DNA from 2 places in the Vibrio stylophorae genome. Region 1 is predicted to be linked to the other one. Evidence: predicted binding sites of a transcription regulator. Region 1 holds the regulator's gene; the other holds the start of a gene.
The links. The regulator MetJ, encoded in region 1, represses methionine synthesis genes. The targets are predictions, from matches to a motif close to TTAGACNTNTANANGTCTAA.
Positions count from the first base shown of each region.

Region 2: metH (methionine synthase) is a predicted target of MetJ. The motif match lies at 8,464-8,483, and genes of this name have one in related genera.

Region 1 is NZ_CAKLDI010000001.1:2,638,040-2,653,369, forward strand. Features, by position in the region: gene L9P36_RS12320 (serine hydrolase domain-containing protein) at 1-1,025, shown strand, start outside; gene metF (methylenetetrahydrofolate reductase) at 1,201-2,121, opposite strand; gene L9P36_RS12330 (bifunctional aspartate kinase/homoserine dehydrogenase II) at 2,315-4,750, opposite strand; gene L9P36_RS12335 (O-succinylhomoserine (thiol)-lyase) at 4,747-5,910, opposite strand; gene metJ (met regulon transcriptional regulator MetJ) at 6,118-6,435, shown strand; gene L9P36_RS12345 (malic enzyme-like NAD(P)-binding protein) at 6,565-7,809, opposite strand; gene rpmE (50S ribosomal protein L31) at 7,995-8,204, opposite strand; gene priA (primosomal protein N') at 8,452-10,650, shown strand; gene cytR (DNA-binding transcriptional regulator CytR) at 10,830-11,834, shown strand; gene L9P36_RS12365 (SPOR domain-containing protein) at 12,017-12,589, shown strand; gene hslV (ATP-dependent protease subunit HslV) at 12,741-13,268, shown strand; gene hslU (ATP-dependent protease ATPase subunit HslU) at 13,278-14,609, shown strand; gene L9P36_RS12380 (1,4-dihydroxy-2-naphthoate polyprenyltransferase) at 14,740-15,330, shown strand, end outside.
Region 2 is NZ_CAKLDI010000001.1:370,744-386,073, forward strand. Features, by position in the region: gene leuA (2-isopropylmalate synthase) at 1-552, opposite strand, end outside; gene L9P36_RS01780 (TIGR03899 family protein) at 896-1,840, opposite strand; gene L9P36_RS01785 (DUF3299 domain-containing protein) at 2,315-2,785, opposite strand; gene L9P36_RS01790 (ABC transporter permease) at 2,796-4,052, opposite strand; gene L9P36_RS01795 (ABC transporter ATP-binding protein) at 4,049-4,744, opposite strand; gene zrgA (zinc uptake protein ZrgA) at 4,781-5,473, opposite strand; gene L9P36_RS01805 (hypothetical protein) at 5,599-5,907, shown strand; gene metA (homoserine O-acetyltransferase MetA) at 5,953-6,906, shown strand; gene L9P36_RS01815 (cation:proton antiporter) at 7,000-8,340, opposite strand; gene metH (methionine synthase) at 8,565-12,275, shown strand; gene lysC (lysine-sensitive aspartokinase 3) at 12,374-13,663, opposite strand; lysine riboswitch at 13,812-13,980, opposite strand; gene L9P36_RS01830 (O-antigen ligase family protein) at 14,053-15,330, opposite strand, start outside.

The DNA.
Region 1 (15,330 bases):
TTCACCGTAAATTATTAGAAGATGAAGATCAGCGCCCGCAATCACTACTGATTGCGCGTCATGGCCAACTGCTATTTGAGCACTACTACCAACATCCTACCCGTGGTACCAGCACGCCGCAATTTAGCAATGAAAGCCATTACAATACGCTTTACCCCTTGATGGAAATCAGCCAAACCCTCACCGCAACCTTGATTGGCCGATTACTGATGGATGATCAAATTCAATCCATTGAACAACCACTTCTCAGTGAGGCACAAATAGCGCGCCAGCCCAAAGCCGATGGGAAAAAAGCCATTCGCCTGATTGATGCGCTGAATATGCGCAGCGGCTTGCACTGGCAGGAGGTGTCACGTAGCGAGAACCATCAGCCCAGTGATCGCCAACTCATGCACCAAGCCCCAACACCCATTGATTATGTATTGAGCCTGCCCATGGATAGCCAGCCGAATCAGCGCAGTCGCTATCAAAGCGCGATGCCTGTGCTACTTGGTGATTTTATCGAGCGCACCACTTCGCAAAGCTTGGTACAATATGCCAACAATGCCCTATTTGCCCCTTTGGATATTCAGTATTTTGAGTGGGGAGGCCCCTTACGACATAAATTGGGCGATCAAGGGCTTGCCTTGCGTAGTCGCGATCTCGCGAAAATTGGCCAACTTTACCTCAATCAAGGCCATTGGCATGGACAGCAGCTGCTTGATCCAGCCTGGATCCACTTTATCTATCAGCCCGGCGCGCCTTTGATTGAACAGCCACATTTGCGATTTGCCATGGGCTGGTATCAACCGCAATTTCGCTATCAAACACGTCCAATTCAAGTGGTCGCAGCGCTCGGCCAAGGCGGCCAAGGCTTACTCTTGGTACCCGAGCTAGAGTTATTGGTAGTGATGACCGGCGGCGCCTATTTGGGACAAGATAAGGATTATCTGTTTCGTCTAATGGAGGCGCATATCTTTCCCGCCTTAGGCTATCCGATAACATTTATGCGACATCAAGAGAGTGCAGATGCAATTGAGCACTGAACTGATAAGAAAAAATAACAGTCAATTAAGCCCAATAAAAAAGCCGCAGATGCGGCTTTTTTATTGGACGTAGAGGTTGGCTTCAACATTTAACTGGCGTCAGCTTCAGCATTTCACTCAAATACGCCACTTTCTCTCAGCCGTTTCTCTCAATCACTTCTCATCATGAGTTAGGCTAAACCGCTTTGGCCGTTAAGCCCTGAGTCGCTGTTTGCGGGCGCACCCCTAAGGTATGGCAAATGGCATAGGTCAGCTCAGCGCGATTGAGGGTATAGAAATGGAAATCCTTGACCCCTTCTCGGCTCAGCACGCGAACCATATCAATGGCATTGCTCGCGCCTAGCATCTGACGCGTCAGCAGATCATCATCCAAACCTTGGTACTGCTTTTCCATCCAACTTGGAATACGCACATTGGTCATTTTGGCAAAGCGTGATGCCTGTTTGAAATTCGACACCGGCAAAATGCCCGGCACAATCTCCACATCAATGCCTGCGGTGACACAGCGATCGCGAAAACGCAGATAGGATTCCACATCAAAGAAAAATTGGGTGATCGCGCGGTTGGCACCCGCATCAATTTTACGCTTGAGGTTAATCAAATCCGATTGCGCATTTTTCGCCTCAGGATGCACTTCAGGATAAGCCGCCACTGAAATATCAAAGTCAGCTTCCTTGCGCAGCAGCTCAACCAAATCAGCTGCATACATATCAGGTTTACCGCCATTTTCTGGCAAATCACCACGCAACGCGACAATCTGACGAATGCCGTTTTGCCAGTAATCACGGGCAATTTGGCGCAATTCATCACGGCTTGCATCGATACAAGTTAAATGCGGCGCTGCAATCAGACCAGTTTGCTCTTTAATCTCTTTGATAATGGAGTGCGTGCGATCACGCTCTCCGGAGTTCGCCCCATAGGTCACTGAGACAAATTTGGGTTGTAACTCTTTGAGCCGATGAATAGAACCCCACAAGGTCTGCTCCATGCTTTCGGAGCTTGGCGGGAAAAACTCAAAAGACACATTAATGTCGCCATTGAGTTCTGCAATATTTTGGTTCAGTAAATCAAACTGACCTGCGTGTGAATATGCCATAGGTGCTCCTTGCGTTGGCATCCAAAATCCTTTTGGACGTCTATATGTCTAAATACTGTCTTAGCCTGCCATTGAAGTCAACGCTCTGAACATGAATTTTATTCAATGCCTGCGTGAGCAAACTTCATCTTCATTTTCCTCTTTATGAAATGCCGCTTCCCCATTGGCTTATAGCAATTGATTACTGTCCATTTTAATGAGACAGCAAGGTAGCTAAACGATTCAGATCCGACTGAATCGCCCCTGCGGTGACATCTCGCCCTGCGCCAGGACCACGAATCACTAAAGGATTATCGCGATACCACTGACTTTCAATAGCAAAAATATTATCGCAGGGCAGCATCATCGCCAGCGGATGGTTCTCGGCAATGGCTTCCACGCCCACACTGGCTCGGCCATCTTTATCTAAACGCGCCACATAACGCAGCACTTTACCTTGGCGCTGAGCGCGCGCCAGTCGCTCTGACATTAAGGTATCCAGTTCATCCACCGACTCAAAGAAACAATCGAGCGATACTTCCGCCAATGAGTCTGGCACCAAGCTTTCCACTTTGACCTGCTCAGGTTCAATGGCCAAACCGGCTTCACGCGCCAAAATCACCAATTTGCGCATCACATCTGAGCCATCGAGATCATGACGCGGATCGGGCTCAGTTAAGCCCTGCTGCCAAGCCAAATCCACCAGCTGACTAAAGGGGATGCTACCGTCAAATTGCAAAAACAGCCAAGACAAAGTACCAGAGAAAATGCCCGACAGAGACAATAGCTGATCGCCACTGTCTCTTAAATCTCGCACCGTATGGTTGATGGGCAAACCAGCACCAACCGTGGCATTGTGTAACCAATGGCGGCCGGTTTTGGCAAAGGCATGACACACAGCTTGATAATTGGCAGTGGTACTTGAACCGGCAATTTTATTGGCACAAATCAGGTGATAACCCAACTCCGCAAACTGTTGATATTGCTTTGCTAGCACCTCACTCGCCGTCAAATCCACAATCACCACTTCATCGCAGCCACTTTGCGCAAAGCTAGAAAACAAGGTGGCATCATAGGGCTGCGCTTGCTTTGTGAACTCTTTCGCGATGCGTGCGCCATCAATGCCCTGAAAATCTACCCAAGCGCGGTCAGTTTCCACCACAGCTAACAAATCAAATTGCATCTCATGACGCGTGACTAATGACGCTTGCTGCTCGGCAAACAGGGACAGCCAACGACTGCCAATATTGCCGTTTCCGCACACCACCAAACCAATGCGCTTTTGCGCCTTAAATAAGCGCTGATGAATCCCACGCACAATGCTGCCACTATCTTGGCTACGCACCACAGCAGCCAAACTTAATTTGGAATCAGCCGCGGCAATAAACTCCACAGATTGGTCAGCCAATTGCTGATAAAAGCCGTAACAATGCACCGGATTATTCACCACCCCAGCACCCACGGCGGCAATCAAGCTATAGCCATCTTTGAGATTGAGTTCACCCAAGCCTTGCTGATCCAGCAGGCTGAGCACACTCCCCACCACTTCACTGGTATAAGCCAGGGCAATGGTGCCCAGCTCAGGATTGATATCATAGGCCAGTGGTTGCAGCTGCTTTTGCGCCAGTTGCGCAAATAAGCGCTCACTCACACCATGGGTTAACTTTGCTTTGGCAAGCTCCACTGTCAGTAAGTACACATCATCCAGAGCTGTAATAATTTTAGCGCCGCGACCGCTCGCCAGTACCCGCTCAATATGTGTTGAACCAAGCTCTGGCTCGTAGCTACAACGCAGCATCAGATCCAATGTGCTTTGTGCGACAGGTTGTAAAGTGCGGCTATGCAAGACTGGCGAGGCTAACCGCGCCAACTCACTGGCCTCATCTAAACGCAGTAATGGCAGTAAACAAGCATCATCCACCACATGTGGATCAGCGCTATATACCCCAGCGACATCGCTCCAAATGGTCACCCGTGAAACATCGGCCAAAGCACCAATCACAGTGGCGGAATAATCTGAACCATTGCGGCCAAGCAGCACGGTTTCTTGCGCATCGTTTTGCGCCATAAAACCGGTGATCACCTGCAGCTGTTTTCCCTGCGCTGCATTTTCTGCGAGGCACTGTTGAAGCAACGGCAAGGAAAGCTGAGCATTCACTTCGGGCTGAGCTGAGTCTGCTTGCGCACGTAAAAAAAGACGAGAGTCCAACGCTTGCGCCGGCATCGATTCGCTATTCAGTCTCGCCGTCAGCAATCGCGCAGACCACAACTCACCAAAACCCAAGGCGCTCGCACGCTTGGCAGCCGAAAGCGACTCGCCCGTAAAGCTCGTTAATTCACTAAAGTCCCGATGCAAGCTTTGTAATAAAGGCGTAGCTTGCGATGCAGGTAAAGTTCGCTCAATCAGTTGCTGCTGATATTGGCGCAGCGCCATCAAACGCTCATGGGCGACGCGGCCATCTTGCTGTAATTGCTCAAGCCAGTCCCACAATAAATTGGTGGTTTCGCCCGCGGCAGAAACCACCACCAAATCATCCGTGCTGGCATATTGGCGTAAAATACGCACCGCGCGCAGATAAGCATCACTATCGGCAAGGCTGCTACCACCAAATTTATGCAGCTGGCGTCCCTGCACCTGTGTTGCGATCATTCACATCTCTCCAAAGCGGCAAATGCCACCTTCAAATCAGCAATCAAATCTTGGCTATCTTCCAGCCCCACCGACAGGCGAAGTAAGGTTGGTGAAATCCCCGCCTCTTGCTGCGCTTGGTCAGACATAGCGCGGTGAGTCATGGAGCTTGGATGGCAAATCAGACTTTCAACACCGCCCAAGGATTCTGCTAAGGAGAACAAACTCAAAGCATCAACAAAAGCTTTGAGCTGCTTTTCTGTGACATCCAGTTCAAAACTCAGCATCGCGCCATAGCCTTGCTGCTGGGCTTTGGCAATTTGGTGTCCTGGGTGCTCTGGCAAACTTGGATGGTAGATGGTGCGAACGCGAGACTGCTGCTGTAAAAATGCCAAAATAGCTGCGGCGTTGGCCTCATGCGCGCGCATTCTTGGCGCCAAGGTACGCAGACCTCGCAGCGTTAAATAGGCATCAAAAGGAGATCCAGTCGCGCCCAAACAATTTCCCCACCAGGTCAGCTGTTCAACATGCGCTTGGCTTTTGGCAATAGCAACGCCCGCCACCACATCGGAGTGACCATTGATATATTTGGTGGTGGAGTGCACCACGAAGTCCGCACCCAGCGAAATGGGCTGCTGTAAAATCGGCGATAAAAAGGTGTTATCAACGGCGAGCCAAGCATCAATGGCTTTGGCTTGAGCACTAATAGCGGCGATATCAACCACCCGAAGGAGCGGATTAGACGGGGTTTCCAGCCACACTAACTTTGGCTTTTGTGCCAGTGCCTTTGCCAGTGCTTGCGAGTCACTTTGATCAACAAACAGCACCTTGAAATCGCCCTTTTTCGCCCGCGATTCAAATAAACGATAGGTACCGCCATAGCAATCATGGGGCGCAACGATCAGATCAGCAGGACTGAGCAAACTGACAATCAAGTTAATCGCAGACATGCCGCAGTTGGTGACCACGCCACCGGCGCCGCCCTCAAGCTCGGCCAGAGCATCCGCTAAAATAGCGCGCGTAGGATTGCCGCCACGAGAATAATCATACTGCGGCACTTCGCCAAAACGCTGAAAACCATAGTTGGAGGTTAAATAGATGGGAGGAACCACTGCGCCAAATTGTTGATCCGATTCGATCCCACTTCTGACGGCAATGGTTGCAGCTTGCTTCTTGCTCATAGTTCGGCCCTTCCTTGGCTGATTTGGTTGCAACACGATAACAATGCACTACAACTTGATGACTTTCCATACAGGGAATAAACATATCGCGCATCACTTGAGACGTCAACACATCTAGACGTCTATATGTTTTTGCTTATGGGAGTAAAAGCCGCTAAAATCGCACAACACTCACTTCAGTGATCGATAAGCAAAATAAGGTGAAGCATGGCAGATTGGAACGGCGACTATATTAGCCCCTACGCCGAACACGGAAAAAAAAGCGAGCAAGTCAAAAAAATTACCGTCTCAATTCCGTTGAAAGTACTGAAAGTACTCACTGACGAGCGTACTCGCCGTCAGGTAAACAACCTACGCCATGCCACCAATAGCGAGCTACTTTGCGAGGCATTTTTGCACGCCTATACTGGCCAGCCTTTGCCAACCGATGAAGATCTACGCAAAGATCGTCCTGATGATATTCCCGTTGAAGCCAAAGCATTGATGGATGCCATGGGCATTGAGTACGAAGATATCACTAAATAATCGTGAAAGTGATCAAACAAATGACAAAAAGCCTCGCAATTGCGAGGCTTTTTTCTAAGGGCTATTTCGCGTTTTTGCCGCGATTGATTCAGCCTAATTCCCTAAAGGATGTGCCTTAAACTGGATACCTTAAACCATATAGTTCTGCGGCATGGCAATGCGCGCTACGCCAGACTCAACCGCCGCTTGCGCCACCGCTTTCGCCACACGTGGTAGCAAACGCGGATCCATTGGTTTCGGAATAATGTATTCACGGCCAAAGCTCAACGCCTCAACACCTGCCGCTTTTAATACTTCTGCAGGAACCGGCTCTTTGGCCAAGTGGCGAATGGCATCCACCGCCGCAATCTTCATCTCGGTATTGATCTCACTGGCGCGTACATCAAGAGCGCCACGGAACAAAAATGGAAAACAGAGCACGTTGTTAATCTGGTTTGGATAATCCGAGCGACCCGTGCCCATAATCAAATCATCACGCACTTGATGCGCCAGCGCCGGTTTGATTTCTGGATCGGGGTTCGAACATGCAAACACAATGGGCTTGTCTGCCATCAAAGCTAGCGCTTCTGGTGGCAATAAATCTGGGCCAGAGACACCGACAAAAATATCAGCGCCTTGAATGACGTCTTCCAGCGTGCGCTTATCAGTATTATTGGCAAACAGCTTTTTGTACTCATTGAGATCATCACGACGGGTATGAATCACCCCTTTGCGATCCAACATATAGATTTTTTCACGCTGCGCACCGCATTGAATCAACAGCTCCATACAAGCAACCGCAGCTGCGCCTGCGCCCAAACAAACAATAATCGCCTCTTCCAGTTGTTTGCCTTGTAGCTCAAGCGCATTGAGCATACCGGCGGCAGTCACAATCGCTGTACCATGCTGATCATCGTGGAACACAGGTACTTGGCAGCGTTCAATCAGCTTTTTCTCAATCTCAAAACAATCAGGCGCCTTAATATCTTCAAGGTTGATGCCACCAAAGGTATCCGCGATATTGGCCACGGTATCGACAAACTCATCAATGGTGCGATGCTTGACCTCAATATCAATGGCATCAAGACCAGCAAAACGTTTGAACAGCAGCGCTTTACCTTCCATCACAGGCTTGGATGCCAAAGGCCCCAAGTTGCCCAGCCCCAAAATGGCAGTGCCGTTTGAAATCACCGCAACCATGTTGCCCTTACCGGTGTACTTATAAACATTTTCCGCATCTTGCGCGATTTCACGCACTGGCTCTGCCACGCCTGGGCTATAAGCAAGCGCGAGATCCTCTGCGGTATCCGCAGGTTTGGTGAGTTCAACGGCGATCTTCCCTGGAACGGGATAAGCATGGTAATGCAGCGCTTGCTGGCGAAGTTGGTCTGACATGGTTCATGTATCCTGATTGTTATCAATTCTTTAATTTTGAAGGCTGCTAAATACAAAAACTGTGATTCAGCGCGAATATGATTACAGATTGAGCATAATTGGCAAGCGCCAATTGTCCTTAGCGATTTTCAGACATAAAAAAAGGGATGCTAAAAAGCACCCCCTTCTCGATTCTGCTAACGCAATTACTTGCTAAGCATACCGAAACGCTTGTTGAAGCGATCAACACGGCCGCCGGTGTCAACGATACGTTGCTTACCAGTGTAGAATGGGTGACATTTGTCACACACGTCTAGGTTTAGATCTTTACCAACAGTTGAAGCAACTTCGATAACGTTACCGCAAGAACATTTTGCAGTGATTACTTTGTATTCTGGGTGGATACCAGCTTTCATGGGAAAACCTCTAATGAAAGGCCGTGCCGCTCTTCCGATCCAAAGCCGGACACCGCACGTCGTTAAATAACAATTGTGTTAAGGCCGCGGATTTTAATCAATCATCGCCCTCGGATCAACCTTTGCTGCAGATCTTTTCGCCACAATTCAAGCCCCTCAATTGGTGCCATTGGCGAAGCCTGATACACTGAGCCATTCCTATTTTTCCGGTGCATTGGGCATCGAAATATTGAGTAGATTGCCACCCATGACTATAGCGCGCATCGCCCTTCCCGTCCCGCTCGATAAGCTATTTGATTATCGTATCGGTGACACACAACCCAAGGTTGGCGCGCGTGTAAAAGTCCCCTTTGGTCCGCGCCAACTCATTGGTATGGTTGTGGCGTTACCGCAACACAGTGACTACCCCATCGAAAAACTCAAAGCCATTAGCCAAGTACTCGATGCCGAGCCACTCTGGCAACCGCCGCTCTATCAAACGCTACAATGGCTAAGTCACTACTATCAATATCCACTGGGCGATACCCTCAATCTATTGATGCCCGCAGCGCTGCGCCAAGGTAAACCCGCGTCGATGCAAGCGCTCAAAATGTGGCGCATCACCGACCAAGGGCGCAACGAACAACATACGCTAGCTAAAAATGCGCACCAGCAAGCAAGGTTATTGGCTGCTCTCACCAACCAAGCACAATCACACAGTGATCTTCAACAGGCTGAATTTAGCGCAGCTACCATCAATAGCTTGGCGAAAAAAGGCTGGATTGAATCCTTTTTTGAAGCGCAAAAAAACACCAGTTTATGGCCCAAGCAGGCACCGCTAAAACAAGCGCCGCTGCAACTGAACGATGAACAAGCCTTGGCCGTTGCGACCATTCAAAGCCAACACGAATTTGCCTGTTTATTGCTTGAAGGGATCACCGGCTCAGGCAAGACTGAAGTCTATCTACAAGCCATTGCACCGGTGTTAGAACAAGGCAAGCAAGTCTTGGTTCTGGTGCCGGAGATTGGCCTCACCCCGCAGACCATCGCTCGATTTACGGAGCGTTTTGATGTCCCCGTTGCCGTGGTCCACTCCAACCTCAACGATACTGAACGCCTCAAAGCTTGGCTCAATGCGCGTGATAATCACTGCGCCATTGTGATTGGTACGCGCTCAGCGCTATTTACGCCATTTCATGACTTGGGGCTCATTGTGGTGGATGAGGAGCATGATGCCTCCTATAAACAGCAAGACACCATTCGCTACCATGCCCGTGATGCCGCGATTATGCGTGCCAATAAAGAGCAAATCCCCATAGTGCTTGGCTCGGCAACACCTTCTTTGGAGACGCTGTATAATGCGCAAACTGGTAAATATCATCACCTCACCCTTAAACGACGCGCAGGCAATGCCAGCCTGACCAAAAATCGCCTGCTGGATATCAAAGGCATGCATTGTGAGGCGGGTCTGAGTGCGCCACTGATGGCGCAAATGCGCCAGCATCTGCAAGCGGGTAATCAGGTGATGCTATTTCTCAATCGTCGCGGCTTTGCACCTGCATTGATCTGTCATGAGTGCGGCTGGCTGGCACAATGCCCACGCTGTGAGCGTTATTACACTGTGCATCAGCAATCGCAGCAGCTATGTTGTCATCACTGCGCCACCCAGCGACCACTACCGCATCAATGCCATCAATGTGGCTCAACACAGCTGGCAGGCGTCGGCGTCGGTACAGAGCAACTTGAGCAAACACTGCAACACCTATTTCCTGATTTCTCAGCGATTCGCATCGACCGTGATAGTACTCGACGAAAAGGCAGTCTTGATCAGGCGTTAACCGCTATTGCGCAAAATCAGCATCAAATTTTAATTGGCACGCAAATGCTAGCCAAAGGCCATCACTTTCCCAATGTCACCCTTGTGGGTTTAATTGATGTAGATAGTGCATTGTTTTGTAATGACTTTCGTGCCCCTGAGCGTCTTGCCCAACTATTTGTGCAAGTCGCTGGCCGCGCTGGACGTGCCAGTAAACCCGGCGAAGTGGTACTGCAAACCCATCATCCTGAACACCCTCTTCTTCTTTCTCTGTTGCGATCCGGTTATGGACCATTTGCACAAGAAGCACTCAATGAACGGCGCATCGCTGAATTACCGCCCTACAGTCATCTGTGTTTATTTCGCGCAGAAGATCATCAAGGTTCACAAGCCGAACTGTTTTTGTCTCAGGTGAAACAAACTCTCGAGGCGCATCCAGAATTCAAGGCACACGATCATTTCATTATGGGTCCAATGCCAGCCCCTATGGCCAAAAGAGCGGGCCGATACCGCTGGCAACTTATTTTGCAATCGAATCAAAGAAGTTTACGTAACAAACTGATAAGTCAAAGTAAAACAGCCATTAACATTTTACCTCTCAGCAATAAGGTACGCTGGTCCATGGACGTAGACCCGCAGGATATGAGCTAGCGAAAAATTAACCACTCTGGGGCTCAGCTCACGAAAACCATGTAACTTTTGCTAGTCAGCTCGTGTTTCACGGCGCGAATTAAGATTACAATATAGCCATTCATCGAGATTCTTTGAGCGGCCGATTTGCTGCTTATTCGATGCTGACCCACCGAGAGAAATGAGAGAGGATTACCACTATGGCGACAATGAAGGATGTTGCCCAGCTAGCAGGCGTTTCAACAGCCACGGTTTCCCGTGCTTTGATGAACCCAGAGAAGGTCTCTGCCTCAACCCGCAAAAAGGTTGAGAAAGCTGTGCTAGATGCGGGCTATTCGCCGAACTCATTGGCTCGCAATCTACGCCGCAATGAATCCAAAACGATTGTTGCCATCATCCCTGATATCTGTGACCCCTATTACGCCGAAATTATTCGCGGTATCGAGGAAGCAGCGATGGAGCACGGTTATTTGGTTCTACTCGGCGATGGCGGCCAACAGAAAAACCGTGAAAATTCATTCGTAAACCTAGTTTTTACCAAACAAGCAGATGGCATGCTACTGCTCGGCACTGATGTGCCTTTTGATGTCAGCAAGCCTGAGCAAAAGAACCTACCACCATTGGTGATGGCCTGTGAGTATGCTCCCGAGTTGGAACTGCCAACCGTACATATTGATAACCTCACCGCAGCCTTTGAAGTGGTGAACTATCTGACCCAAATGGGTCACAAACGTATTGCCACTATCACCGGCTCTGATAGCGCCGCGATCAGCAATTTCCGCCATCAAGGCTATCAACAAGCGATGCGTCGTGCTGGTATTGAAATCAATCCAGCTTATCGCGTCAAAGGTGACTACAGCTTTGCTGGCGGCGCGCGTGCCATGACCTCGCTATTGTCCTTGCCTGAGCCTCCAACCGCGGTGTTCTGTCACAATGACACCATGGCCATTGGTGCCATGCAACAAGCCAAACGTCTTGGTCTACGCGTTCCACAGGATATCTCTGTGGTTGGCTTTGATGACATTAAGTTCTCTGAGTACTGCGATCCACCGCTCACCACAGTCTCTCAACCACGCTACGACATTGGTCGCAAAGCGATGTTGATGCTGCTGGAATTGCTCCGTGGTAAAGAAGTACAAGCTGGCTCGCGTCTGCTGGATGCCAAGCTAGTGATTCGTGAAAGTGCGGCGCCACCATCTCGTTAATTCAATTTGCCAAACTATTCATCGATATACGCCAGCAACTGCTGGCGTATTTTTTTCACCAAATTGCATCAATACCCTGAACAAAATGCCATCTTGCCCCCACTTTTATGGCTGCCTCTAGCCTCAGCGCGCGCAAGTCAGTAACATGCACCCCATGTCCCCTCAATCATTCACAGCAGAACGTGGCACCAAGAGATTACGTAAAACGTGGCCGTGCGCCCAAAAAAACCAAAACCAGTAAAAAGCCTGCGCGTCCGCAAGGCGCATCACGCACCTTTGTTGCTGTGACAGCGCTGCTAATTGGCGTCTTTATTTTTGGTCTGATCAACCTATCCGGTGATGATTCAGCCCCGCAACCGCAGCCAAAACCCGAGAAAATCGTGGTCACTCAGCCAGTACAAAAACCCAAACCTGTGGCTGAGAAAAAACCGTTACCCCCTAAGCCTGAAGAGACTTGGAGCTATATTGAAGAGCTTGAAAATAAAGAAGTAACGGTTGAAGCGAAAAAGGTGAACAACAAGCCAAAGCAACCTTATCTGATGCAGTGCGGTGCCTATAAAACCTTGGCGCAAGCTGAAGAGCGTAAAGCGATGATCGCCTTTCAAGGCTTAACCAGTCGCATTCACCATGAAGGCAGCTGGTATAAAGTAGTGTTAGGGCCTTACCCACAAAAACGCCAAGCCGAAAGTGATCGCCATAAACTGCAGCGCAATAAAATCGAACCTTGCGCCATTTGGTTCTGGAATATCGATTAATTTTGCTATATTTCCCATCAACAGCAGGCTCCGCCTGCTGTTTTTTTATGCCATCGATCACGTATCCCTGTTTTTTCTCCTTGAAAATTTCACCATCCACCCCCACCTTTTCAAAAACAGCGCATGCTGAAACCGAACAAAGAGGTCTACTGTGACTACAATCGTCTCTGTCCGCCGCGACAATAAAGTGGTGATCGCTGGTGATGGCCAAGTATCTATGGGTAATACCGTGATGAAAGGCAACGCCAAAAAAGTACGTCGTCTCTACCACGGCAAAGTTCTGGCTGGTTTTGCTGGCGGCACAGCAGATGCTTTTACTCTATTTGAGCGCTTTGAAAGCAAACTAGAAATGCACCAAGGCCATCTCACCAAGGCGGCGGTTGAACTCGCCAAAGATTGGCGCACCGATCGCAACCTACGTCGCTTAGAAGCCCTACTGGCTGTCGCCGATGAAAGTGCATCTTTGATTATTACGGGTAACGGTGACGTGGTTCAGCCGGAGCACGATCTCATTGCCATTGGCTCTGGCGGCAACTATGCACAAGCCGCAGCACTGGCATTGTTGGAAAACACTGAGCTTGATGCCGAAGTCATCGCGAAAAAAGCACTGACCATCGCGGGTGATATCTGTGTATTCACCAACCAATTCCACACCATCGAAACTCTTGAGATTAAGTAGGACATTGCCATGACTGCGATGACACCGCGCGAAATCGCGCACGAACTCAACCGTCACATTATCGGCCAAGATCAAGCTAAGCGTGCAGTAGCTATTGCCCTGCGTAACCGCTGGCGCCGTATGCAGCTCGCCGAAGAGATGCGCGCTGAAGTGACACCAAAGAACATTTTAATGATTGGCCCAACGGGTGTGGGTAAAACTGAAATTGCCCGTCGTCTTGCCAAACTTGCCAACGCGCCATTTATCAAAGTGGAAGCGACCAAATTTACCGAAGTGGGCTATGTCGGTAAGGAAGTGGAAACCATTATTCGCGATCTCACCGATGCTGCGATGAAACTAGTCCGCCAGCAAGAGATGGACAAAGTTCAAATTCGCGCTGCAGAGCTTGCCGAAGAACGTATTTTGGATGCCCTTTTGCCACCAGCACGTGATGCTTGGGGTCAAAATGAGCAAAGCGATAGCCAAAGCAACACCCGGCAGGTGTTCCGCAAAAAACTACGTGAAGGTCAGCTCAACGACAAAGAGATTGAAATTGAACTTGCCGCGCCGCAAATGGGCGTTGAAATCATGGCACCTCCAGGCATGGAAGACATGACCAACCAGCTACAAAGCATGTTCCAAAATCTATCGGGCAACACCAGCAAAAAGCGCAAGATGAAAGTTAAAGATGCGCTTAAACAAGCCACCGAAGAGGAAGCGGCAAAACTGGTCAATCAAGAAGAGCTCAAAACCAAAGTGATCGACTCTGTTGAGAACAACGGCATTGTGTTTATCGATGAGATTGACAAGATCTGTAAGCGCGGTGAAGTGTCTGGTCCTGATGTGTCACGCGAAGGCGTACAGCGCGATCTACTGCCATTGGTGGAAGGTTGTACTGTATCGACCAAACACGGCATGGTGAAAACTGACCATATCCTATTTATCGCCTCTGGTGCATTCCAAGTGGCGAAACCATCGGACCTGATTCCTGAGCTTCAAGGCCGTCTACCGATTCGCGTTGAGCTGCAAGCACTTAGTGCAGATGATTTCAAACGCATTCTAAAAGAGCCAAACGCCTCTTTGACTGAGCAGTACAAAGCACTGATGGCCACTGAAGGGATGAAGATTGAATTCACTGAAGATGGTATTGAGCAGCTTGCCAACGCCGCATGGCAAGTGAATGAGCGCACTGAAAACATTGGCGCGCGCCGTCTACACACAGTGATGGAACGCTTGATGGATGAGGTGTCTTACGATGCTTCTGAGCGTGAGGGTGAAATCTTAGTGATTGACGCTGCTTACGTGAACAAACAATTGGGTGAGCTGGTACAAGACGAAGATCTCAGCCGCTTTATTCTATAAGCACCCCATTGCAGATAACGGCGACTCAGGTCGCCGTTTTTTATGTTAGTGTTTCGCCCGCGAGACAACGAATTTGCCAGCGCGCGGTAAGCAAGGAATAATAGCCACCTCACTGTTGTCTGGAGCTGTTATGACTCAGCCACGCTCTTCGGCCATTTGGCTTGATGCGATTCGTCCGAAAACACTTCCCCTTGCGCTTGCATCCATTATCACCGGAAGTGCCATTGCTGCTTGGCAGCAAACCTTTAGCTGGACCGTCAGTATCCTGACCCTAGTCACCGCCATGTTGTTACAGATTTTGTCCAATCTTGCCAACGACTACGGCGATGCCATTCAAGGGACGGACAACGCGCAACGTCTTGGCCCTATTCGCGGTATTCAGCAAGGACATATCAGCTTAAAAGCAATGCGCAATGCGCTCATTGTCACCGTATTGCTGACTTGCCTCTCTGGCCTCACCCTAATCTTTCATGCCTGCGCTCACCTAAGCGACATCATGAGCTTTATTGGCCTTGGCGCACTCGCCATTTTTGCCGCCATTACCTATACCGTCGGCAACAAACCCTATGGCTATATGGGTCTGGGTGATATTTCCGTGCTTATTTTCTTTGGTTGGCTTGGCGTGGCTGGCACCTATTATTTGCATGTAGGCACGCTATCGAGCCAAATTTTACTGCCCGCCACCGCCTGTGGTTTATTGGCTGTCGCCGTGCTCAATATC
Region 2 (15,330 bases), 2.3 Mb from region 1:
GATAATGCCGCCAAATTCATTGGGCAGGGTGTAACCTACGGTATCTGGAATATTCACCGTACTGGCACCGGCATCGATCGCTGCTTCGACCATGCGGCACAAATTATCAATGGGCGTGCGGCCAGCATCTTCACAGGAGAACTCGACATCATCGGTATAGCGACGGGCGCGTTTGACGGCGGCAACGGCCATCTCAACCACTTGGTCATAGCTGCGCTTGAGCTTATCTTCGACGTGAATGGTTGAGGTTGAAATAAAGGTGTGAATACGAAAGGCTTCAGCGACTTTTAACGCTTCATAAGCGGCATCAATGTCTTTATCGACCGCACGAGATAGGGCACAAACACGCGCACTTTTCAGGGTTTGTGCAATGGTTCGAACGGACTCAAAATCGCCGGGCGATGACACCGGAAAACCAGCTTCAATCACATCCATGCCTAGGCGCTCTAGGGCTAAGGCGATTTGTAATTTCTCTTTGACGGTTAGACTGGCCGATAGCGCTTGTTCGCCATCACGCAAGGTTGTATCAAATAAAATAACATTGTTGCTCATCATGTTTCCCTTCTTTGCCCTGAGTCGGCGCTTCTTGCGCGGGCTTTAAAGATGAAAAAACCCGCGCCTTAGCGCGGGTTACAATTCGGTCTGTGCTCTTCTTCAGCCAATACCTACCCGCGCGAACCAGTCACGATCAGGAGGAGGTTGAGGAGAAGAATGTTGAAACGCATTTGAATGCCTTTTTGCACAGAAACTGACTTATAAGTAACCGATTCCCTTCTTTGGAGTCAAGGCAGCAAAACAAGAACGTCATAGTTGAGCAGTGAATGATTTGTTTGCTGGTTTTTTATGCTACTTAAGTTGAGTGTTCTTGGTTTTTTTATCTAGAGCACTTTGCTGCTTATACCTGAGTATTCACTTGCCCACCATTCACTGAGCTATCAACAAAGAAGCGCTGCGCCAAAATATCGAGCAGATCCTGCTGATAGTTTTGCTGTGTCTTATTGCCTAATAGCTTGGCAAGCTCGTTACCAATTGGGGTAAAGCGGTAATAGAGCAGGCGCGTACCTTTCTGGCGAGGGGTGAGCTGATAACTGTGCTGCTGATATTGCAACACCAAGGGGGGCTGCATGGCGACTGTGCCGGATTCAAGCTCGGTGGATAGAATCAACCCCAGTTCCATCAGTACTAGCAAGCTAGAGTAAGGCAATTGATACTGTCCAAGGCTAATCAGTTGCGGCGCTTCTGGTTTAAACCATTGCTTAATACCCGCGCCAGATTTAATACCTGTCAGCAGCTTTTTACTGTGGTCGCCGCCAAAGCTACAAGAGAGCGCGCAGGCACGCTGAAACAGCTGCGCTTCGCGTTGCGTCATATTGAGCAGTACTTGTAGCGATTTCACCGAGAAGTGGCCGGGCTGAATCATTTCATGCTTAAGGATGCGTGCCCATAACTGCTGCATGCTGGTGCCATGGACTTGCTGCGCCATAGTAAAAAAATGGTGTAGCCAATCGCTGTCAGGCTCTTGCGACGCCTCGTTACGGCATTGACCGTAGCAAAGTTTGAGAATGTTCTCGAGGTTGGCTTGGCGGCGTTGTAGCTCATAGCGCTGACGTTCTGCGGTGCGCTCTGCTAAATCTTGCTCTGATTTTCCCGCTATCAAGGCATCAATATGAAAGCGTTTACCAATCTCTAATGCACGCGCTTCGCTACTCATCATGTAGTCGCGCTGCTTTTGTTTGTTGCCTTGAGAGGATTGCGATTGGCTCGATGATGCTGATTGTGCTTGCTCAATGACCACTGGGGTGGCGGTGGATTCAGGTTGCGGTGTAGAGGATTCAGACATAGTCATTTACTCGAGTGACTGAGGCGATCATATTTAGCAGATTGGGCAGGCTAGGGTATAGCAAAAGCGCTTTTTTTGAGCGACAAATGTGTCAATTTTTTCAGCAGTCCACGTTGTCGATAAAAACCACTTGAATTTGCAATGGATTCTTTTCATGGCGCAGAGATGTCAATGCAAAGAAATTGTAAAATACTTTCGCTGATGTTGAATTGATGTTAATAATTAAATCGAATTTAGCCGCAAGGAGTGATGTGATGCGTTTTCCTAAGGATAAACTCGATCTGTTAATGGTGGTGGGCTATTGCGCTGTACTGTTTTCGCTGGGATATATTCTCGTTCGTACAGGCTCAATGTAATCGCTGTTCCATTAAGTCACCACAGATAAAAACTGGGTTGCAGCGGTGGGGATAGCCGCAATGCAACCGCAGTTTTATTCTCTAAACGCTTCCCTTTTATTTCATTTCAACCGCTCATTTAATACTCGTCATAGGGAAGTACGGCATTGCCCTCTAGTATATAAGCTACTTCTGCTAGCTCACTGCTGATATGTTCTGTTTTTAAAATACCGGTAACGTAGACCACATCCCACAGCTCTTGTAGGGGCGCGCCCTTGGCAAATTTCACATAAACGATTTGATTCGGTGGTGGTGGCGGCACATGAATACAGGCGCCAAAATAGGGCACCAACAAAAATTCAGTCACGACCTGATCGTCGCCTTCTAAGGGGATCACAAAGCCGGGAATCTTCACCTCACTGCCATTAAGCTCGGTGCGCACGTCGCCAACCAAAGATTGTTGCGCTTCCCCTTCATGATCGATCATCGGCATGGCGATCACTTGGTTGCGCTCTTTTTCAGGGATTAAATCGATCCAATCAAGCAGCAACTCTTCTGCGGAGACCGTGGTTGAAAACAGTAAACAAATCGCAAGCCATAATCTGTGCATGGCTGTTCTCCTATAAACGAATATTCATGCCATCGGCGAGCGATTGGCGATAGGCGCGTCGGGCTGGAATGAGGCCGACCAAAGTGCCAATGATCAGGACGACCAATAAAATCAGCCACTCAGTTTGCGTGGGCCACTGCGTGCTTAAGGCAAGACCAAATTGATTGAGCACCCAAGGTGAGAGTCCTGTGATGGTGAGCATCAGCAGAGCAATACCAAGGGCGATACCAAGGGTACTGAGAAGCAGCGCTTCACTGCATAAAAGCCAGTAGATGTGTTTCGGGCGAGCACCCATGGCGCGCAAAATGGCCATTTCTCGCCGTCTTTCATTGAGGCTGGTGAGCATGCTGGTGAGCATACCAAGCAGCCCCGCAATCACCACAAAGACCGAGACCATGGTCAGCGCTTTTTCTGCAATGTTCATCATCTGCCACAGCTCTTGCAGTGCAACTCCCGGCAAAATAGCGCTGAGCGCTTCGCCGCGATATTGATTGAGCTGACGCTGCAGGGCAAAGGCTTGAACCCGGCTGTTTAATCCCACCATCACAGCGGTGAGCTGTTTGGGTTGAAATGGATGATTGGCTAGCTCACTTTGGCTAGGCGTTTGGCCGATTTTTGCGCCGCTTTGCCAACCGACATGAATCGCCTCGATGGCCTCTAGCGAGACATGCACGCTTTTATCGACCGGGGTACCCGTTGGGTTGAGAATGCCAACAATGGTAAAGGGCAGATTGTCGTGACGGTTAAAGGCTTGATCGCTAATGCCATGGGCAATGATGATGTGATCGCCTACCTGATAGCCCAATTTTTGCGCCACTTCGGCGCCAATGACGGTTTCAAACAATCCTTGAAATGGCCAACCTTTGGCAAAGCTTAGCGGTTGTTTTTTTCCGTAGCGCAGGTAGGTAAAGTAATTCTGATTGGTGCCAAGTACGCGAAAACCGCGATGGGAATCGCCCAGTGACAGCGGAATGGTCCATTTGACAGCGCGATGGTTTTTCACCATTTGATAGCTTTGCCAGTCAATATTATTGGTGGCATTGCCAATGCGAAACACGCTGTAGAGCAATAAATTCACTTGGCTAGAGCGCGCGCCAACGATGAGATCAGTGCCCGATACAGTGCGCGTAAAGCTTTGTTTGGTTTGTTCGCGAACCTGTGAAACGCCCAGCAGCAGTGCCACTGAAATAGCGATGCTGAAAATAGTGAGGATCGCCGTGAGCCGGCGATTGCTCAGACTTTGCCAAGCGAGTAGCAACATATTCATTGCGTGCTCTCCTGCTGTGCTTGATTAAGTTCCGGCAATGCATAGTGATGATCAAAATGCTTGGCTAGCGTCGGATCGTGACTGACAAAGAGCAAGCCAGTATCGGTTTGTGCCACCTGTTCTAGCAATAGCTTCATAAAGCTATCGCGATTAGCATGATCTAGCGCGGAGGTCGGCTCATCGGCAATGATCAGCTCTGGTGAGCCAATCAGTGCGCGCGCCACGGCGACTCGTTGCTGCTGACCGATACTTAGTTGATGAACGGGTCGATGAGCCATTTTAAGCGGTAATCCTAAGCCTTTAAGCAGATCTTCAGCAGCTTGCTGCGCTGGTTTTTCAAGGCGCTGACGTCGGCGCTTGGAAAATTGCAGGGGTAGCCGCACATTATCAATCACTGAAAGGTAGGGCAGCAGATTAAACATTTGAAAAACATAGCCCATATGATCGGCGCGCAGTTGATCGCGCTGACTGGCTTTTTGCGCCGAAAAGGGGGCATTGAGCAGCTTGATGCACCCCTGTTCTGGCGATAGAAAACCTGCAATTAAACTAAGCAAAGTTGATTTACCACAGCCGCTTGGGCCACGTAAAAAAACGCGATCGCCAGCGTTGAGCTCAAAGCGCGGCAATTTTAATAGCCATTCATCCTGCTTTGACCAGCGAAAGTGCACTTCATTAAGCGTGAGTAAGGACATCCAATATCGCCAAGGCTTTCGCCTTGGCGTCCTGCATTATGGGTGAGAGATGGACTGGCTTTTACCGTCACTGGCTTTGAGGGTGAGTGCGGTTTGTCCTTGAGCGCTAAGCCAAGCGACTTGTAGGGTTTGGCTTTGTGGGAAATAGGTAAACCAACGCACATCAAGTTGATTTAAGGCTTTTGGATTGCTGCATTGATAGTGGTAATTAGCATGAAACTCGCCATGTTGATCCGCCTGACTCTGGTCATGATCATGCGCGTGGTGATCAGCGTGGTCATGCTTGTCATCATGTTTGTCGCTATGTTTGTCACCATGGTGTTCATGGGCGTCATGATCTTTGTGCTGAGCATGGTCATGATGGTCGGTATGATCATCTGCAGCATCAGGGGCCATGCCATGGGTTTCTACGGTGACGTCGTTGAGTTTGCATTGCGCATTGTTTGGCAGTTGCCAAAGCGAATTAGCTTGCTCTAACTGCGCAATCGCAGCGCTTAATTTCGCGGCTTGTTCTGCATTGCTGGGCGCATGTTCAAAGCCAACCACATCGCTGCCCGGTGCGACCACTTCAATCAGCAGTTCACCTTCATCTTGTGCAATATTGAGTTGCACTTGGCCATGGACATGCGCTTGGTGCTGCAGCATATTCTCAGTGTGTTTTTGGGCATAAACAAAGGGCGCACTTAAGCAAAGCGCAAGGGTGGCGCTGGTGGTGATAAATTTATTCATTGTATTGATTCCAAACTGTTTCTTTTAAGATAGATGAGAAATATGGCAATTTGGTGGCAATGAAGGTGGCGCGCGAGCACGAGGCGCAAGTGCTAGTGCAACAATCGGAATGATCAGTAAAAAAGGTGTCGGGAGCCAGTGCTGAAGGCACACCAGAATCGTGCTCACTGGGCTGGGTGGTGCATAAATCAGCTGATGGCAAATTTGGCAATGGGTTGAATGGTCGAGACTGGCAGCATCATGCAGGTGACAAGTACTCGCAAGGATCGCAAGCACTATCAGAGCACAGCAGATTTGACGCCACCGATTTAAAACCACAACACACTCCCTTGTCTAAGTTTTGTTATGTTATAACAAATGAGATTGATTGCGAAAAAATTTCATTTTCTTTTTTTGTACATTTGTTGCTCGACATTCAACAGGCTGCGGGATAACATCTGGAAGTCTGGATGTCTACTATGCATGGAAAGGAGTCTGCCGTGCCGATCAATATTCCTGATCAATTGCCTGCAGCAGGAACGCTGCGTAAAGAAAACATCTTCGTCATGACGCAAAGCCGCGCCATGAGTCAAAATATTCGTCCGCTCAAGGTGTTACTGCTGAATCTGATGCCCAAAAAGATCGAGACAGAAACACAATTTTTACGTCTACTCTCCAACTCTCCATTACAGATTGATGTTGAGCTGCTGCGTATTGATAATCGTCCGAGCAAGAACACCCCGACTGAGCATCTCAATACCTTTTACCGTCAGTTTGAGATGATTCAGGACAAAAATTACGATGGTTTGATCATTACCGGTGCGCCGTTGGGTTTGGTGCAATTTGAGGATGTGATCTACTGGGATCACTTGCAGACCATTATGAGCTGGGCGCGTCAGCATGTGACCTCAACGCTGTTTGTTTGCTGGGCGGCACAAGCGGCGTTAAAGCTCTTTTATGATCTGCCAAAGCGCACGCGAAAAGTAAAATTGTCTGGGGTGTATCAGCACCGTACGCATCATCTATGTCACCCGCTACTACGTGGTTTTGATGATTATTTTCTGGCGCCGCATTCCCGCTTTGCCGATTTCTCAACTGAGTATTTGGCCGAGCATACGGATCTCGATATTTTGGCCAGCTCAGAAGACGCGGGGGTTTATCTCGCGGCGACCAAAGACAAGCGCAATGTCTTTGTTACGGGTCACCCCGAATACGATGCACTGACCCTGCATAATGAATATGTGCGTGATGTTGGTGAAGGGATGGAGCCTATGATTCCGGTGAATTACTATCCTGACAATGACCCTAATCAGCCACCGCGAGCAAGCTGGCGCAGTCATGGGCACCTGCTGTTTTCCAATTGGCTTAATTACTGCGTCTATCAGCAAACGCCCTATGATTTGAATCACTTTTCCGAGGCTAATTTCACCAAGGATGATGATAGTCAGGACTAAATCACGACGATCAAAAAAGCTGCTCCATGAGCAGCTTTTTTATTACCAAATGCCAGTGAGTCGCGAGTGCGTTCATTGGCAATGCTTAGCGCGTTACTCTGAAGCTTTACCTTCACCAGCAGTTTGCGCATTGGCTTGCGCTTCTGCGAGTGCTGCTTCGCGCTCTGCTTCAATAGCATTGGCTTTGCGAATCATTGGGGTGATGGTGGAGCCTTGTACCAAAATGGAGAAAACCACCACGGAGTAAGTCATCACCAGCATGATTTCACGAACATCGATGTGTTTGTCAGGGATCACCATAATTCCGGCTGGAATGGTCATCGCCATGGCCAGCGCCAAACCGCCACGCAAACCACCCCAAGTCAAAATTGGCACAGAGAGCGGGTTGTAGCTACGGAAGCGATTAAAACCAACGTAGGTGGCGCGCACACTGATCCAGCGCGCAGCAAGAACTAAAGGAATGGCCAAGAACATCAAAATCCAGTCTTCAGCATGGAAGGTGAAGAGCAGCATGGTGAGACCAATGAGCAGGAACAGCACGCCGTTGAGGAACTCATCGACCAATTCCCAGAAGTGATCCAGATGCTGTTCACTCTCTTTTGAAAAGCCGACATAGCGGGTCCAGTTACCAATCATGATCCCTGAAACCACCATGGCGAGCGGGCCAGAAACGCCAATGGTGTTGGCGAGTGCGTAACCTGCCGTTGGAACACCAATGGTCAGCAACAGCTCCATGGAGTGGTCATCGGTGGCACTAATGAGGTAGTGGAAAATGAGACCGAGCAAGAAACCAAAGACAATGCCGCCAATGGCTTCTTGTAAGAAGATGCCAGCCACATGCATGACTGTGAGTGATTCTGAGCTAAAGGCCAAGGTGTAAAGGGTGACAAAAATGACTAAGCCAAAGCCGTCGTTAAACAGAGATTCACCTTCAATTTGGCTAGATATGCGTTTAGGCGCATTCATTTTTTTCACAATCGCCAGCACTGCAATCGGGTCTGTTGGCGAGATCAGTGCGCCAAATAGCAAGCAGTAGATGAGATTCAGTGGAATGCCGATAAGCCAGCAAATGCCAAATAAACCAAGGCCGATGACGACGGTAGAGATGATGGTGGCACCAAGTGCCAGCAAAGTGATCTCCCACTTTTGATCCGCCATATTGGGCAGACGAATGCCAAGACCGCCAGCAAAAAGCAAAAAGCCCAGCACACCATTGAGCAGGAACTCGTTAAAGTTGATGCTCTCAATGGTCTGCTTGGCTACTTGATTGAGTTGGAACCAACCTTGTTGGCCGGCGATAACGATTCCAAGAGATAGGATCAGCGCACCTGCGGTGATGGCAATAGTGGTTTGCATGCGGCCGATTTTATGATTGATAAAGGCAATCATCATCGCCGCTGCGGACAGGAAGCAAAGGGTGTAATAGACAGACATGTTGGGTGCTCCAAGCACACAATGGTTGTATGGATATAATTGTCAGCCTCGACTTGTCAAAGATCAAACGGTTTTATAACGCCGTCGCAACATTTGTAATATAAACGATTGCGTCGAACGGATATGGACGTCTAGATTTCTATATTGACTATGGTAGGATGAAGAACAAATCAAGCTGTGCTTGAATCATGGATAAATCAGCGCAACAAGGATGGGGCGGTCTCGTGACAGGAAGTAGAATCAAACAACAAATCGAAGCACAACTGAAGCAACGAATTCTTTTGATTGATGGTGGTATGGGCACCATGATCCAAGGCTATAGCCTCAGTGAATCTGACTACCGTGGTGAGCGCTTTGCGAATTGGCATTGCGACGTCAAAGGCAACAATGATTTGTTAGTGCTCACTCAGCCTAAGATCATTGCTGATATCCATGATGCTTATTTAGCTGCGGGTGCGGACATTATTGAAACCAATACCTTTAATGCCACCACCATTGCCATGGCTGATTATGAGATGCAATCGCTCAGTCGTGAAATTAACCTGCAAGCGGCGACCATTGCACGTCGATTGGCTGATCAGTGGAGTGCTGAAACGCCAAATAAACCACGCTATGTTGCTGGCGTATTAGGTCCTACCAACCGAACCTGTTCGATTTCACCGGATGTGAATGACCCTGGTTACCGCAATGTCAGTTTTGATCAGTTAGTGACGGCTTACATGGAGTCCACTGAAGCGCTCATTGAAGGCGGCGCTGATATCATTTTGATTGAAACCATCTTTGATACTCTCAATGCTAAAGCCGCTGCATTTGCGATTGACTCGGTCTTTGAATCCTTAGGTTACAGCTTGCCGGTGATGATCTCTGGCACCATTACCGATGCCTCGGGGCGCACACTTTCCGGTCAAACCACAGAAGCTTTTTATAATGCGCTGCGCCACGTTAACCCCATCTCCTTTGGTTTGAACTGTGCCTTGGGCCCTGATGAGCTGCGTCCCTATGTGGAAGAATTATCGCGCATCAGCGAATGTGCTGTATCCGCCCATCCCAACGCAGGTTTACCCAACGCCTTTGGTGAATACGATTTGTCACCAGAAGATATGGCGGAGCATATTGCCGAGTGGGCGCAATCTGGCTTTTTAAATATGGTGGGGGGCTGCTGTGGTACCACGCCTGAGCATATTGCCGCTATGGCCGAAGCGGTTGAAGGTGTGACGCCGCGCGCTAAACCTCAGCTGCAAGTGGCTTGTCGTCTCTCTGGACTTGAGCCGCTGACTATTTTACCTGAAACCTTGTTTGTGAATGTCGGTGAACGAACCAACGTGACGGGCTCAGCTCGATTTAAGCGACTGATCAAAGAGGAAAAATATGATGAGGCCTTAGAGGTTGCGCAGCAGCAGGTGGAAAATGGCGCGCAGATCATCGACATCAATATGGATGAAGGGATGCTGGATGCGTTGGCATGCATGCAGCGTTTTCTCAATCTTTGTGCCTCTGAGCCTGAAATTGCCAAAGTGCCGGTGATGGTCGACTCCTCAAAATGGGAAGTGATTGAGGCGGGTTTAAAGTGCATTCAAGGCAAGGGAATCGTGAACTCCATCTCGCTCAAAGAGGGGGAAGAGAAATTCCTTCATCAAGCTAAGCTGGTTCGTCGTTATGGCGCTGCGGTGATCGTCATGGCTTTTGATGAGGTGGGACAAGCCGATACCCGTGAGCGCAAGATTGAAATCTGTCGCCGCGCTTATCATCTGTTGGTGGAGAAGGTTGGTTTTCCGCCAGAAGATATCATCTTTGACCCCAATATCTTTGCCGTCGCGACGGGGATTGAGGAGCACAATAATTACGCGGTTGATTTTATTGAGGCTGTGGCGGATATCAAACGCGAGCTGCCGCATGCGATGATTTCAGGCGGCGTCTCTAACGTGTCCTTCTCCTTTCGCGGCAATAACTACGTGCGCGAAGCCATTCATGCGGTATTCCTCTACCACTGTTTTAAAAACGGTATGGATATGGGGATCGTCAACGCAGGTCAGCTTGAGATCTATGACAATGTGCCTGATGAATTGCGTGAAGCCGTTGAAGATGTGGTGCTCAATCGTCGTGATGATGGCACGGAACGTCTGCTTGAAATTGCCGATAAATATCGTGAAAACGCCGTGGGCCACGAGGTGGATAACAGTGCTGCTGAGTGGCGCACTTGGCCCGTGGAAAAGCGCCTTGAGCATGCGCTGGTCAAAGGGATCACTGAGTTTATTGTGGAAGATACTGAAGTCGCGCGCGCGCAAGCCAGTAAACCCTTAGAAGTCATTGAAGGGCCACTGATGTCAGGCATGAACGTAGTGGGCGATCTCTTCGGTGAGGGCAAAATGTTCTTGCCGCAGGTGGTTAAATCAGCGCGAGTGATGAAGCAAGCGGTGGCCTATCTTGAGCCCTATATCAATGCACAAAAACAGGCGGGGCAAAGTAACGGTAAAATTTTGCTCGCCACAGTGAAAGGCGATGTGCATGACATTGGTAAGAACATTGTGGGCGTGGTGCTGCAGTGCAATAACTTTGAGATCATCGATCTTGGGGTGATGGTGCCTTGTGAGAAGATCCTGCAAGTGGCCAAAGAGGAGCAGGTGGACATTATTGGCTTGAGTGGCTTAATCACCCCATCTTTGGATGAAATGGTGCATGTTGCCAAAGAGATGGAGCGTCAAGGCTTTGATTTGCCCTTGATGATTGGTGGGGCCACCACCTCAAAAGCACATACCGCGGTGAAGATTGAGCAAAACTATAGTGAGCCTGTGGTTTATGTGCCCAATGCATCGCGCGCTGTGGGGGTTTGTACCTCGCTGTTAGCACCACATTTGAAGCCTGATTTTGTTGCACGTCTTAACGATGAATATGAGATTGTGCGCGAGCAACATGCACGTAAAACGCCGCGCACGAAACCAGTGTCGCTGCAGGCTGCGCGTGACAATGCGGTGCCTTTGGATTGGCAAAATTATCAGCCGCCAGCACCGGTGCAACCTGGCGTGCATTGTTATGATCAAGTCTCGGTTACAACCTTGCGTCAATATATCGATTGGACGCCTTTCTTTATGACCTGGTCATTGTCGGGCAAATATCCGGCCATTTTGCAGCATGAGCTGGTGGGTGAAGAGGCGCAAAAGCTATTCGCCGATGCCAACGAATGGCTGGATCGTATTGAACAAGAAGGCTTAATGCAGGCCAAAGGGGTGTGCGGCATTTTCCCTGCAAACCGCGTTGATGATGATATCGAAGTGTATCTTGATGAGTCACGGCAGCAATGTCGCGTGCGTTTGCATCATCTTCGTCAGCAGACACAAAAGCGAAACGGTCCTAATTATTGTTTGAGTGATTATGTTGCGCCGAAAAGCGCGGCACTTGCGGATTGGATTGGTGCCTTTGCGGTAACTGGTGGTATCGGTGAAGAGGCGCTAGCCAATGCCTATAAAGCCAAGGGTGATGACTATAACGCCATTATGATTCAGGCGGTGGCCGATCGCTTGGCAGAAGCTTTTGCGGAATATTTGCATCAAGAAGTGCGTACTAAAATTTGGGGTTTCTGTCCTGATGAGGAACTCAGTAACGCAGAGCTCATTCGAGAAAACTACCAAGGGATCCGTCCGGCGCCCGGTTATCCTGCGTGTCCAGAGCATACAGAAAAACAGGCCATTTGGGATTTGCTCAATGTTGAGGCGCATACGGGCATGCAGCTGACCACAAGTTATGCGATGTGGCCAGGCGCTTCGGTATCAGGATGGATCTTCTCTCATCCTGAGTCTCGCTATTTCGCTGTGGCACAGATTCAAGAGGATCAACTGCAAGACTATGCTAAGCGCAAAGGTTGGGATTTAGAAACGGCTGAAAAGTGGTTGGCACCTAACTTAGAGCTTAAAGCAAGCAAAGTGGTAGTCACTGCGTAAGCGGGTAAGTTTGTGGTTCCTCAGTGAAGATTTGATCATCTTTAGCAATAAAAAGGCGCGAAATTCGCGCCTTTTTTGAACCATTGCTGCTGTGTTGTTTATTCAAAAAGTGCTTCATGCAGTTTTTGAATCACCTCTTTGGCTTCATCGGCTGAGACCATAAAGCACAGGTTATGGGTGCTCGCACCGTAGCAAATCATTCGAATATTATGATCTTCTAGGGTTTCAAATACCGCTTTGCTGGCACCTTTGGTGTGACTCATTTGGTTACCAATCAGCGCAACCAAGCTCAGGTTTTGCTCGACTTCAACGCGGCATAGCTCTGAGAGCTCTTCAAGGGCTGCTGCTGGAAGTTGCGGCGCGCCGCCACTGGTGTCGGTTTTATCTAAGGTCAGTGCCACACTTACTTCTGAGGTGGTAATCAGATCGACCGAGATGCGATGCTTGGCCAAAATCTTAAAGACTTCAGCAAGAAAACCGTAGGCATGGAACATATTTAGGCTGTGCAAAGTGACCATGGTTTGGTTGTTGCGCAGCGCTAAAGCGCGGAACAGCGGTGAGCTGTCAGCTGATTTACGGACCCAAGTGCCGCCTTGTTCTGGCGCTTTTGATGAGCCAACAAAGACAGGAATTTGCTGGCGAATTGCTGGGATCAGTGTCGATGGGTGCAAAATTTTAGCGCCGAAGTTCGCCATTTCAGAGGCTTCACTAAAGCTGATTTCTGCAATTGGGCCAGCTTTGGGGGCAATGCGGGGATCTGTGGTGTAGATACCCGGAACATCGGTCCAGATCTCAAGGGTGCCCGCATCAATGGCTTCAGCAAGAAGCGCGGCGCTGTAATCACTACCACCACGACCTAGGGTGGTGGTATTGCCTTGCGCATCACGGCCTATAAAACCTTGTGATACGATCATCTGCTGTTGGCACAGCGGTGCCAGCTGGGATTGTACCAATTCGCGAATGGCTTCCAGTTGTGGCTGGGCGCGGCCAAATTGATCATCGGTACGCATCACATCGCGAATATCGAAACGCGCTGCATTATTGCCGCGTTCGCGAAGCAGTTGCGCAAAAATATGGGTTGATAGCAATTCACCACAGGCAACCAGTGCATCTGTGGTTTGCACTGACGATGCCATGGCTGCTGTTTTTGCCAGTGTAGCGACATCATCGAGTAGCGCATCAATATCAGATTTGACGCTATCGCCTTGTTGCAGATCATCCAAAATGCTGTAGTGAATTTGCTGCAGTTGGCTAAGTAGTGCTTGCTGACGGGCGGCATCAACGCCATTGGCCAGTTCGACCAATAGGTTGGTAACACCTGAGCAGGCACTGATAATCACTAAACGTGTTGAAGGGTTGTTTTCCACCACTTGCGCACTGAGGCTCATGGCTTGAAAATCGGCCACCGAGGTGCCGCCGAATTTTGCTACGGTAATAGGGCTCACTTGTGTAACTCCGCGTAATTACTTCATGTTGCGGGATAATTCCCAACGTCCATTGTTAGGAGAGCTGACGTGGCGGGGCGTAAGCGGGTGCCATATCAGAAGCTCTCCACCGCCGATGGCGGTGACAGCCCGAGGGATTCAGCCCTCGTAGCCGACCTTTGCCCGTCCCGCAGGCATTGGCCTCGGCGTTACTCCCCTGATCGTCGGACTTGAGCGGGTCTCCCCGACGACTACCTGAGTAACGCACCTCTTCTGAGTGATCGCATCATGCGATTTGAAGATGCACTATTGATAAACAGTTGTGGTTATTTTGTCAACAATCACAAACGTCTTTATTTTTCTGTTGGTTGATTTTCTATACGGCGCAGGTCGATCTGTGCTTTGAGTGAGGCATCCATACTCACATCTTGGTTTGGAAATAGCATTGCGGCCTCACGCTGAATCTGCGCGATTTGAACATCATCCTTAAGGAGATAGCAGGCTATTAACATATCTCGGTAGAGATCCAGCTCGACACGATGCGTGGTGTATCTTTTCGCCCAGTTCAGGTAGTTGCGCGCAGCAGTTAAATCGTTGGTTGTAACTGCGAGAGCGAGTTGCTGCTGATATAGGGTTGCCTGATATTGCTGTGGCTGTGCTCTGGTGTTGAAGATGGTGTGCTGCTGTAAAAAGGTGGACTGAGCCGTATCATGATGAGCGATACGATGTAGTTGCATTGATGTATGTAGTGCGGTGATGACGAATAGACTCAGCGTGATGCAAAGCACAGGTATGGCAAATTTGAACGTTTTATTTGCCCAAGTTGCAATGGCATAGGGCTGGCTTTTTCGTGGTGTAAAATAGCAAACAATGAGTAGAAAGGTGAGCCAATAAGGTAAAGCGTTTTCAAATGGGCTCGATGTCAGCAACTGCATCAATAACGGTAAGATGATCGCAAGGTAAGTGATTTGCTGACTATGATGTTGTGATTTAGCCAGTGATATCAGCACATAAGCAAAAATAACACAGCCAATCAGTGGTATGACGCCGCCTTCAACCACCCAATAGAGCAGCTCGCTATTCGGATGCGAAGGGTAATGGGTCATGTTTGTTGGCATGATGCCTTGCACCGCATACTGCTGAGCGATGATTTGCCCAAAGTTGCCATAGCCATAACCAAGCCAAGGCTGCTTCAGAAAGAGAACCAACGTTTGTTGCCAAAGCGTGAGTTGTGATGAGATATCATGCCAATTGAATTGTGAAAGACGCTCAATATAACCTTGCAGCAATAATTGGAAGACAAAAGCAGTGGCTAGCAAAGTGACTAGAAAATAGAGGCGTTTTTTACGATGGGCTTGCCAATGACCGTAGATGAGTAGCGCTAGAGACACACAGAAAATCAGTAGTTGCTTGAATGCATGGATTTCGAGCAAAAGGCTCAAGAATAAAACGCAGCTAAGAAGCGTGGCTGCATCAGACCAGCGATATGCAGTTGAACGATGAACATAGAGGTAGCAAGACAGTACTGCGGCGATGAGCAAAAATGCGCTGAGGCTTTCTTTGTACTCAAATATACCGTATTGCATATCAGATAGTTCAGGCGTGAAATATAATCGCTGTCCCCACACGAA